DNA from 3 places in the Neobacillus sp. NPDC058068 genome. Region 3 is predicted to be linked to each of the others. Evidence: riboswitches for the same ligand, from Rfam matches in the RefSeq annotation. Region 3 holds a riboswitch; each other region holds the start of a gene.
The links. Region 3 has a riboswitch for S-adenosylmethionine ahead of metK (methionine adenosyltransferase). Riboswitches for the same ligand answer to the same signal wherever they lie in the genome.
Positions count from the first base shown of each region.

Region 1: another riboswitch for S-adenosylmethionine. It lies ahead of ACFVSW_RS27265 (sugar ABC transporter substrate-binding protein); the one in region 3 lies ahead of metK (methionine adenosyltransferase).
Region 2: another riboswitch for S-adenosylmethionine. It lies ahead of ACFVSW_RS13045 (YezD family protein); the one in region 3 lies ahead of metK (methionine adenosyltransferase).

Region 1 is NZ_JBHVSI010000040.1:8,122-11,265, forward strand. It holds gene ACFVSW_RS27260 (sugar ABC transporter ATP-binding protein) at 1-733, opposite strand, end outside; gene ACFVSW_RS27265 (sugar ABC transporter substrate-binding protein) at 818-1,933, opposite strand; SAM riboswitch class I at 2,061-2,169, opposite strand; gene ACFVSW_RS27270 (MFS transporter) at 2,432-3,144, shown strand, end outside.
Region 2 is NZ_JBHVSI010000010.1:45,075-48,218, forward strand. It holds gene ACFVSW_RS13035 (sulfate permease) at 1-422, opposite strand, end outside; gene ACFVSW_RS13040 (phosphoadenylyl-sulfate reductase) at 437-1,153, opposite strand; gene ACFVSW_RS13045 (YezD family protein) at 1,313-1,468, opposite strand; SAM riboswitch class I at 1,540-1,641, opposite strand; gene ACFVSW_RS13050 (hypothetical protein) at 1,907-2,170, opposite strand; gene ACFVSW_RS13055 (SRPBCC family protein) at 2,373-2,840, opposite strand.
Region 3 is NZ_JBHVSI010000017.1:52,738-55,881, reverse strand. It holds gene asnB (asparagine synthase (glutamine-hydrolyzing)) at 1-79, opposite strand, end outside; gene metK (methionine adenosyltransferase) at 315-1,514, opposite strand; SAM riboswitch class I at 1,717-1,853, opposite strand; gene pckA (phosphoenolpyruvate carboxykinase (ATP)) at 2,116-3,144, shown strand, end outside.

The sequences.
Region 1 (3,144 bases), on a different contig from region 3:
GAAACTGCTCCTCCAGCTTTTGACCAAGCATATGCTCAACCACTTTATTGGAAGTTGTGGCGGCAACCTGCTCTTTCACAACAAATTCACCATTTCGCATAACCGTCACTTCATCGCAGATTTCAAATATTTCCGGCAGGCGGTGTGAGATAAAAATAATCCCTACATCTTGTTTAACTAGTTCCCGAGTAATCCGAAAAAGTTCGCTCGTTTCGGTATGGCTCAATGGTGCAGTCGGCTCATCTAAAATAAGAAACTTGCACTTATTGGAAACTGCTCTAGCGATTAAAATCATTTGTTTTTCAGCAAGTGACAACTCGCTCACCAGCGTCTTCGTTGAAAGTCTAATATTCATACCGGACAAGATTTGCGCCGCTTTTTGATGAAGCTTATTCCATTTCATCCATTGTCGTTTTCCCATGTTATGAACAGTGTCCAGCAGCATAATATTTTCAGCCACGGTTAAATACGGAATAAGGGCCGTATCAACCTCCTGGTAAACAATTTGAATACCAGCATCCTGGGCATTTTTCGGGGAACGAATCTTCAGGTTTTGCCCATCCATCGATATCTCGCCGGTATAGTGGTCATAGGCTCCGGAGAGAACCTTCATTAACGTTGATTTCCCTGCACCATTCGCCCCAATCAATGCCTGAATTTTCCCCGTTTCCATCGAAAAATTAACCTGGTTTAACGCCTTTACGCCTGGAAATTCAATTGAGATGTTTTTCATTGCCAATGTTGAACTCGTCAAAATGCCACCCCCTATCAAAACGACACTCTCTTAATCGATTGAATAAGAGAGTGCCAGCTGGAATTATTTTTTATAATGCTTCTTTAACGTTTTCATCCACTCTTCTTCAAATGCCGTAGACTCACCCCAGCCTGGGATGATTTTTGAAAGATTAACCATGTTCACTGGATCCTTGGAGTCCTGCAGGTTTTTTTGAGAAACAAGTGATGCTTCTAAGTCATAGGTTTTTGGTGTTTCTTCGCCAGCCAGTTTTTTCGCAAGTATTCTCAAATCGACAGCGCCGATTAATTTAGGATCGACAGCCGCTGTATACTTCCAGGCACTGCCTTTTCTTTGGATATCCTGCAGGTCTGCATTGGAAACATCAATTCCAAAGATTTTCACTTCTTCACGGCCTGCTTCTTTAAGCGCACGTGCTGCACCAATCGCAAAAGCATCCCACGTAGCAAAGATAGCGTCAAGCTTGCCCTTAGGGTATTTGTTCAACATCGCCGCAACGGCATTTTGCGTTTGCACACTTGTATCCGCTGCTGCTACGCCAAAGCGTTCCACTTCTTTAAGCCCGGGGTTTTTCGCAAGCACATCCTGATAAACTTTGTTCCGACGGACCATTGGCGGGAAGCCGTCTACCCAAAGATAAGCAATATTGGCTTTACCCTTCGTATCCTTTACGAGCTGGTCAAGTGCTAAGGTCGCTAATGCTTCATCATCCTGAGACGTAAGCGTCACACCTTCAACATTCGCCAGGTTTGGATTCGAGTCAAATGCAACAACATGTTTTCCTTTTTCTACGATTTTCTTTACATCGTTTACTGTGGCATCGTCGTCACCGTGTGAAATGATAAATCCATCATAATTCTGATCTAATGCCTGATTGATGGCATCGTGGAATTTCGCTGTGTCCCCATTTGCGGTAAACACGTCTACTTTTATCCCTAATGCTTCTCCTTCTTCTTTTGCCCCGGCTAAGAATTGGGCTGTATGGTCGTCACCGCCAATTTTACGAATGACCTTGATTTTCAACTGATCCCCTTTGGAAAATGCCTCCGGTACCCCTTCAAGTGAAACCTTTTTATTGCCGCTTGCCTGTTTTGTTTCCCCGCCAGAAGCACAGCCAGTTAGTAATAGCGTTGCCGCCAATGCTGATACGAACGTACTTTTTAATAAATTCCTTTTCATTTTTAAAGCTCCTCCTTTTTGTTCTTACCAATACACCGTTACTCCTATTGGAAAAGTTTGTTTTTAGGTAAAATAAAAAACCTCTCCAGAAAAGAGAGGTTTCATCACAAATAGAAGGATTACTCCTCTCTTATCTTTCAAAACAAAAAATTGTTTTGCAGGATTTAGCACCAATTCCTTGTCGGAACGGTTGCTGGGCGTCATCGGGCCAGTCCCTCTGCCACTCTTGATAAGAGAACGTATTATTCATTTAAAGTATTAAACTTAATTTAAACTCCTATTAATAAGTTGTCAATAGTGTTTTGAATATTTCTACTTAAAAAATATTCAAAACACTTGCATGTAGGGGAAAATAAAGCAAAGTTTCAAAGTAAGACCTATCCCTTTATAATCATCAGAAACTTCGGTATGATAATATTTAGGGAACCGAAATAACTTTAGAAAGAAGTGTTTAATAGCGTGAACCAGCAGGAAAGTGCCAAACGTAATTTACTGATCATGTGGTTTGCCAACTTCTTTGTAGCCGGAAGTATGACGATGGTTATGCCGTTTATTTCGTTGTACATTGAGTCGTTTGGGGATTTTTCCGAAAAATATGTCCAGCATTGGTCAGGGTTAACGTTTGCGATTACATTTGTTTCCGCCTTCCTTTTTTCACCGATTTGGGGGAGAATTGGCGACCGCTATGGGAGGAAAAAAATTCTTATTTTTTCCGGATTAGGAATGGCATTCTCGATTTTTCTTATAGGATATGTCCATTCCGTTTGGCAGCTTTTTATGCTGCGATTTTTCATGGGATTCTTTTCGGGATTTATCCCGATGTCACAAGCTTTCATTTCCACACAAACACCGAAACAGATTGCTGGACGGGTCCTTGGTACATTGCAAACCGGCAGCATCACAGGTTCGTTGTTAGGGCCAATGTTAGGCGGAATATTGGCAGATTCCCTTGGCTATTCTACCACCTTTAAATGGACCTCCATTTCCATATTCATTTCTGCGCTACTTGTCATTGCCACAAAAGAATTCCTGCTTGAAGCCAAAAAGGGTGCCAAAACCCATTATTCAAGCAAGGAAGTATTGAAGCATATTACTCGCAATCCCGTGTTATTAACCGTGCTGCTAATCTCTGCTCTTGTCCAGATTGCACACTTTAGCATCCAACCGATTTTATCCTTATTTGTTAGTGATTTGCACGGGCCAGCAAATAT
Region 2 (3,144 bases), on a different contig from region 3:
ATGAAAAACGCTGTAAAAGGTGTAAGCAGCCAAAACAACATAATCCAGACAAGCTTACCGACAAACACAGATTGGTAAACAATCCCGGCACCAACGACAGATCCAACTGCCACTTCACTGGTAGAAAGTGGAATACCAAAAATATTGGCCAAAAACAATGATAATGCCGCTGATGCTAATACGATTAAGGCTACAGGCACGGTAAATGTACTAGATGGGACAATCCCGCTGCCAATCGTTTTGACTACTTCACCGCCGCCAAGCCAAGCACCAAGGAACACGGCGATACTGCACAGCAGTAAGGCCAGCCGTTTTTTCACGACACCGGCTCCATAGGCGATTCCCATCGAAGCCGCCGCACCACTGGCACCAATATTTATTGCAAAAAATAACCCAATTGTTATCGCAATAATTGTAAGCAAAGCTTTAGCCCTCCCTATTTGCTGTGTAAGCCACACTCCGTTTTGCCGCTTCCAACCCAGCGTCCCGCACGTGAGTCCCCATCAGCTGCAGCCCGTTGGGTACAAGGAAAACAGCCAATGCTTGGATATTGATGGTCATGCAGGGTGTTGTACGGGAGCTCGTGTCCCCTGATGTAGCTCCAAACCTCATCCCATGTCCAGTGAATCAAAGGACAGATTTTGATGTTCCTGAATTTTTCATCTTTATTAAGAAATTCAGTGCTCGCTCTTGACGGTGACTGTTCCCTGCGAAGCCCCGAGATCCACGCTTGTTTTCCCGTTAATGCTTCCCTTAACGGAATAACCTTGCGAATCATGCAGCACTGGTTAGGGTCACCCTTCCATAACGCCGAACCATATTGTTCCGCTTGTTCATCGAGACTTAACTTCGGTTGTTTTCGCTCTATCCTTAACGACGGGAATCGAGCTTCAATCTTGTCTATGACCTCATATGTTTCTGGGAAATGCAGTCCCGTATCTAAAAAAACAATCCGGGCATCCGCTTTAATTTGCTGGATGAGGTCAATCAAAACAATCGCTTCAGCCCCGAAACTGGACGCATACACAATTTCCTCGGATTGGTAAGCCCGGTAAGCCCACTCCAGCACAGAAAGGGCCCCCTTGGTTTTATCCTCAATTGGGAAAGTATCAGATATTTGCTGCCAGTTTTGATACGTTATTACTTCAGTCATGACTTAATGCCTCCTTTATCACTAAAACTAAATTGAGTTTCATCTATCGAAAAACGAATCAGTTATTCCTGTCTGAAAAATATTCGCTCCGTCCGAAATTCCACAAAAAAAGGCAGTCTTCCACTTTGATAAAGTGAAGACCGCCTCTAGTTTGTCTAGTCAGCGATGCTTATTCGGTTTAAGACGAACCTTTTCATTTTTCTCTATTTGGACAATTTTTCCATCCTGAACAACTAAGGTGATCGAGCCATATTTTAAGGTCTCCATCATTTTCTCAATATGTGCGATCAGTTCTTCCTTTTCATCTGCCTTCAGTTTGATCCGTCTCCTTTCAAAAAAAAACGTCTTCCCCATCAAGGAAAGGCGTTAGAACTACCACAGTTAACACCTTATCTCCCAAAATGAAGGTCATTTTGCTGGAATTGGCACCTTGCTTTGCAGGTTGCCGGGCTTCATTGGACCAGTTCCTCAGCCACTCTAGATAAGAATTGAATGATTAATGAAATTAATCCTACCATGCCAATGGGTTTAATGTAAATAGGAAAACTAAATATTTTAAAAATTCTTTTTAATGGACTCAGTCTCCCGGTCAATTAACCTGTTAATTTGTTGGGGGACTGGCTCTGTTTATCAAATTCATAAAAACGGGCTACTTGGTTTATGGAATTCAAAAAACCCCGTATCTTATAAAAGTAGAATCGGGGAATATAATATATGGAAATAGGTATATTTGTGGATTATTTTTGGAGAGACTTAGTTGTTTTTTAACTTGTAAATTTCCCTGGAGTGTTCAGAAATTTTTCGATCATAAAATTCAAGGTCAAATTTTGTCGCCATAGAACTTTTGATTTCTTTGACATCTTCTACGACAGTGTCCACCTTCGTTTCAAGGGCATCTATTCTTTGGTTTGTTTCAGAAATCTTAACATTCGTGGCAGCTACGGTATTAATTACTTGATTTACTTTTTGGTCCAGACTATCAAGCTTGTCCAATATCAACTTGAGTGTTTTTTCCATCTATTTTCACCTCCTTCGTTTATTGCTTATAGTATAGCAGATTTATGTAGATATTTGTCGATGGATTTCAAATTATTTGGATAAAAATGGGAGTGCGTGATACATTCTTCAAGAAGGACGGGACTAACAAATTAGAAATCTATTTTCCTTAACTATAAAACTGGTACCTCTCCCCCACTCCACTGCAGAGAAGAGGCACCGTTTATCTGCTGCCCCTTTTCAATTGATAAAGCCGCCTCTTTATTTCCTTTTCCATCTTTAGAAAAAAACTTTCTAAACTCTTTTTCGCCCCTGCCGCTAAAATGCGCTCTCCTGCCAAAGAAAGTGCACCCATTACCTGAGCATCAGCACTAAAGGTTAATTTGGTCGTACCCTGGGATTCTTCCATCAAGATATCAATTGTAGTATCAATCTCGCCAAGATTCCCTTTCCCTTTCACGATCAAGCGATAGTAAGAAGGTGATTTTTCTATATTCCGCCAGATTTCAAATATAAAAACATCTTCAATCGGGCCGATGTTAATCTCGAGCTCGGCTTGGTAAAATCCTTTTGCCTTTTCTATGAATGATTTACAACCCGGCAGCGAGTTCCGAAGGATGTTTTCATCCTTTAATTCCCTCCATACAATGCCCTTTGGTAATCCGAAGGTATATCCGTATTCGATTTTCAAGTGTTTCCCCCCAATTAACAACTCTGAATTACCCCATTCTCCATTCGTTTATTTTTATTCAAATCGGGGGAAAGTTGTTAAAAAATGGAGTTCTGCACGCCCGCTTAATAACGTCTGGCGCTATTATCATTTGTATAGTTATCCATTCATGAAAAACCATCCTTAACCCAATTAATTTCCAATATTTTTCCATATCGCAGCTGATTTCTCCTCATGAACATTCCTCCTGTTAACAAATTTTTGATGATTGATTGGGTATTTTGCTATACTTTTCCTAATGATAGTTTTCCAAAGAAAATCAAGG
Region 3 (3,144 bases):
TCATATGTTTAAATTGTTGTCTTTGTTCATCACTATAATTCTGTGTTTTGTCGTGTACACAACCGATAAAACCACACATTATGTACCTCACCTACTCCATTTCAAAATAAAACATCACCTAAAAAAACATCTATCTAATACTACCATTATTTTTTAGAAAAATGCACTGAAAACATTAGGAAATTTACTGTACCTTCATTTTTTACTTCTATAGTCCTACTTAAACATTTTATTCATTTTTAAAGACAACTACACTAATTGTTAGACGAAAAATAAATTAGGGAGTTACATCCGAAATGTAACTCCCTAATTTATTATAGATTCGCTTCTTGACGTAACGTATCCGCTTTATCAGTAAGCTCCCATGGAAGCTCAACATCGGTACGGCCAAAATGACCGTATGCTGCTGTTTGTTGATAAATTGGACGGCGAAGGTCAAGCATTTTAATGATTCCGGCTGGGCGGAGGTCGAAGTTTTTGCTTACTAAATCAACTAAAACCTCTTCGCTCACTTTGCCAGTTCCGAACGTATCAATCGAAATCGAAACTGGTCGTGCGACACCAATGGCATAAGCAAGTTGAACTTCTACTTTGTCAGCAAGACCTGCAGCAACGATGTTTTTCGCTACGTAACGAGCTGCATAGGCTGCAGAACGGTCAACCTTTGTTGGATCCTTACCAGAGAAGGCACCGCCGCCATGGCGAGCATAGCCGCCATACGTATCAACAATGATTTTACGGCCAGTTAAGCCAGCATCCCCTTGTGGTCCGCCGATAACGAAACGGCCTGTCGGGTTAATGAAATATTTTGTGTTTTCATCGATTAGTTCTTTTGGAACAACCGGGTTGATAACGTATTCTTTCAGGTTGCGCTGAATTTGCTCTAATGTTACTTCAGGATTATGTTGAGTTGAGATAACAATCGTGTCAATGCGCACAGGTTGGTCATTTTCATCATACTCAACGGTTACTTGCGTTTTTCCATCCGGACGAAGGTACTCAAGAACTTTATCTTTACGCACCTCTGTTAATTTACGAGCAAGCTTGTGTGCTAACGAAATCGGAAGTGGCATAAGCTCTTTCGTTTCATTACAAGCAAACCCAAACATTAACCCTTGGTCACCCGCTCCAATTGCTTCGATTTCTTCATCTGACATTAGGCCTTCACGTGCTTCAAGGGCCTGGTCAACACCCATGGCAATGTCAGGACTCTGTTCACCAATTGAGGTTAATACAGCACATGTCTCGGAGTCAAAACCATATTTCGCACGATCGTAACCAATACCTTTAATGGTTTCGCGAACAATCTTTGGAATATCTACATAAGTAGACGTAGTGATTTCACCAGCAACAAGAACCAATCCAGTTGTCACTGAAGTTTCAGCCGCAACACGAGCATTAGCATCCTTTGCTAAAATAGCATCCAAAATGGAATCAGAAATTTGGTCACAGATCTTATCTGGATGACCTTCAGTTACTGATTCAGAAGTGAACAAACGACGTTTTGTTGACATCTGAATTCCTCCTATATTATGAGATCATCGAGGTTTTATGAAGGTTACAGGAATACTTCTTGGACCTCGTGAATTGATACGGTACTCCCAGCCTTAGTATTAAATAAACAAAGGATTTTTATTAGGGACTCTTTTCATAAAAGGACTTATACAAAACAAAAAACCTAACCACTGTCGAGGAAAGGTTGTTCCGGGCCTTTCACTCTTATCGTTCAAGGCAGCAGCCTTGCGTCAGATTAGCACCTTTGCACTTGAAAAGCACCTGTAAACGGCCAACTTTTCATATTGCAGGTTGCTGGGTTTCATTGGGCCTGTCCCTCCACCAGCTCGGGATAAGAGAGTATCCGTTCAAAATAGAATAATACGCTACAATATCGAGCAATGTCAATGAATTTTTAAAGAAACTTCCTGCAAAAACTTTAGAAAAAACAACGTTATTTTTTCAATCATATGCAAAAATTAAATGAATGTTAAAACTTATTATAAATAATATGAATAATGTATAAAATGCAATTTGATTTTGTTAAATAGTGTAGACTATTGACGTCAATGTGTTATACTATTTAATACAAAAACCATGAAAAAAGGAAGGTTTCATTAAATGAATTCTCTAAAAATTCCTAATGAGTTAACGCAGCTGTTAAAGGAAAATCATGTTCAAGTACAATTATCCGTTCCCCAATTAGTCGAGAAAATCTTATGCCGTAATGAAGGAACATTAACCGCCACAGGTGCAGTTCGTGTTTCTACCGGCAAATATACAGGCCGTTCACCTCAAGATAAATTTATAGTGATGGAGGAGTCTTCGAAAGATAAAATTGCCTGGGGCCCTTCCAACCAACCGATTTCCGAAGACGCTTTCACAGGTCTTTATCATAAGGTTCTTGAATACTTAAAACAACAACCTGAACTTTTTGTGTTTAAAGGCTTTGCCGGCGCCGATAAAAAATCCCGCCTGCCCATTCAAGTCGTAAATGAATATGCTTGGCATAATTTATTCGCGCATCAATTATTCATACGCCCATCCGAGGATGAATTGCTGACTCACGATGCCGGATTTACTGTTATTTCGGCTCCAAATTTCAAGGCAGATCCCGCTGTCGATGGCACAAATTCCGAAACATTTATTATCATATCATTTGAACGCAGGATTGTCTTAATCGGCGGGACCGAATATGCAGGTGAAATGAAGAAATCGATTTTTTCCGTGATGAATTATTTGCTGCCGGAGAATAATATTTTTTCCATGCACTGTTCGGCGAATGTCGGGCTTGAAGGAGATGTAGCATTATTCTTCGGTTTATCCGGAACAGGAAAAACCACCCTTTCAGCTGATCCTAACCGCCGTCTGATTGGTGATGATGAACACGGCTGGTCATCAAACGGCGTCTTTAACATTGAAGGCGGCTGTTACGCAAAATGCATCAATCTTTCCCGTGAAAAAGAACCGCAAATTTTCGATGCGATTCGCTTTGGTACCGTCCTCGAAAATGTTGTTATCAATCAGGAATCGCGAATCCCTGATTATGACGATGGAACATTAACCGAGAACACAAGGGCAGCCTATCCAATTGATGCGATTGATAATATTATCCTGCCGAGTATTGCCGGTCATCCCAATACAATTGTC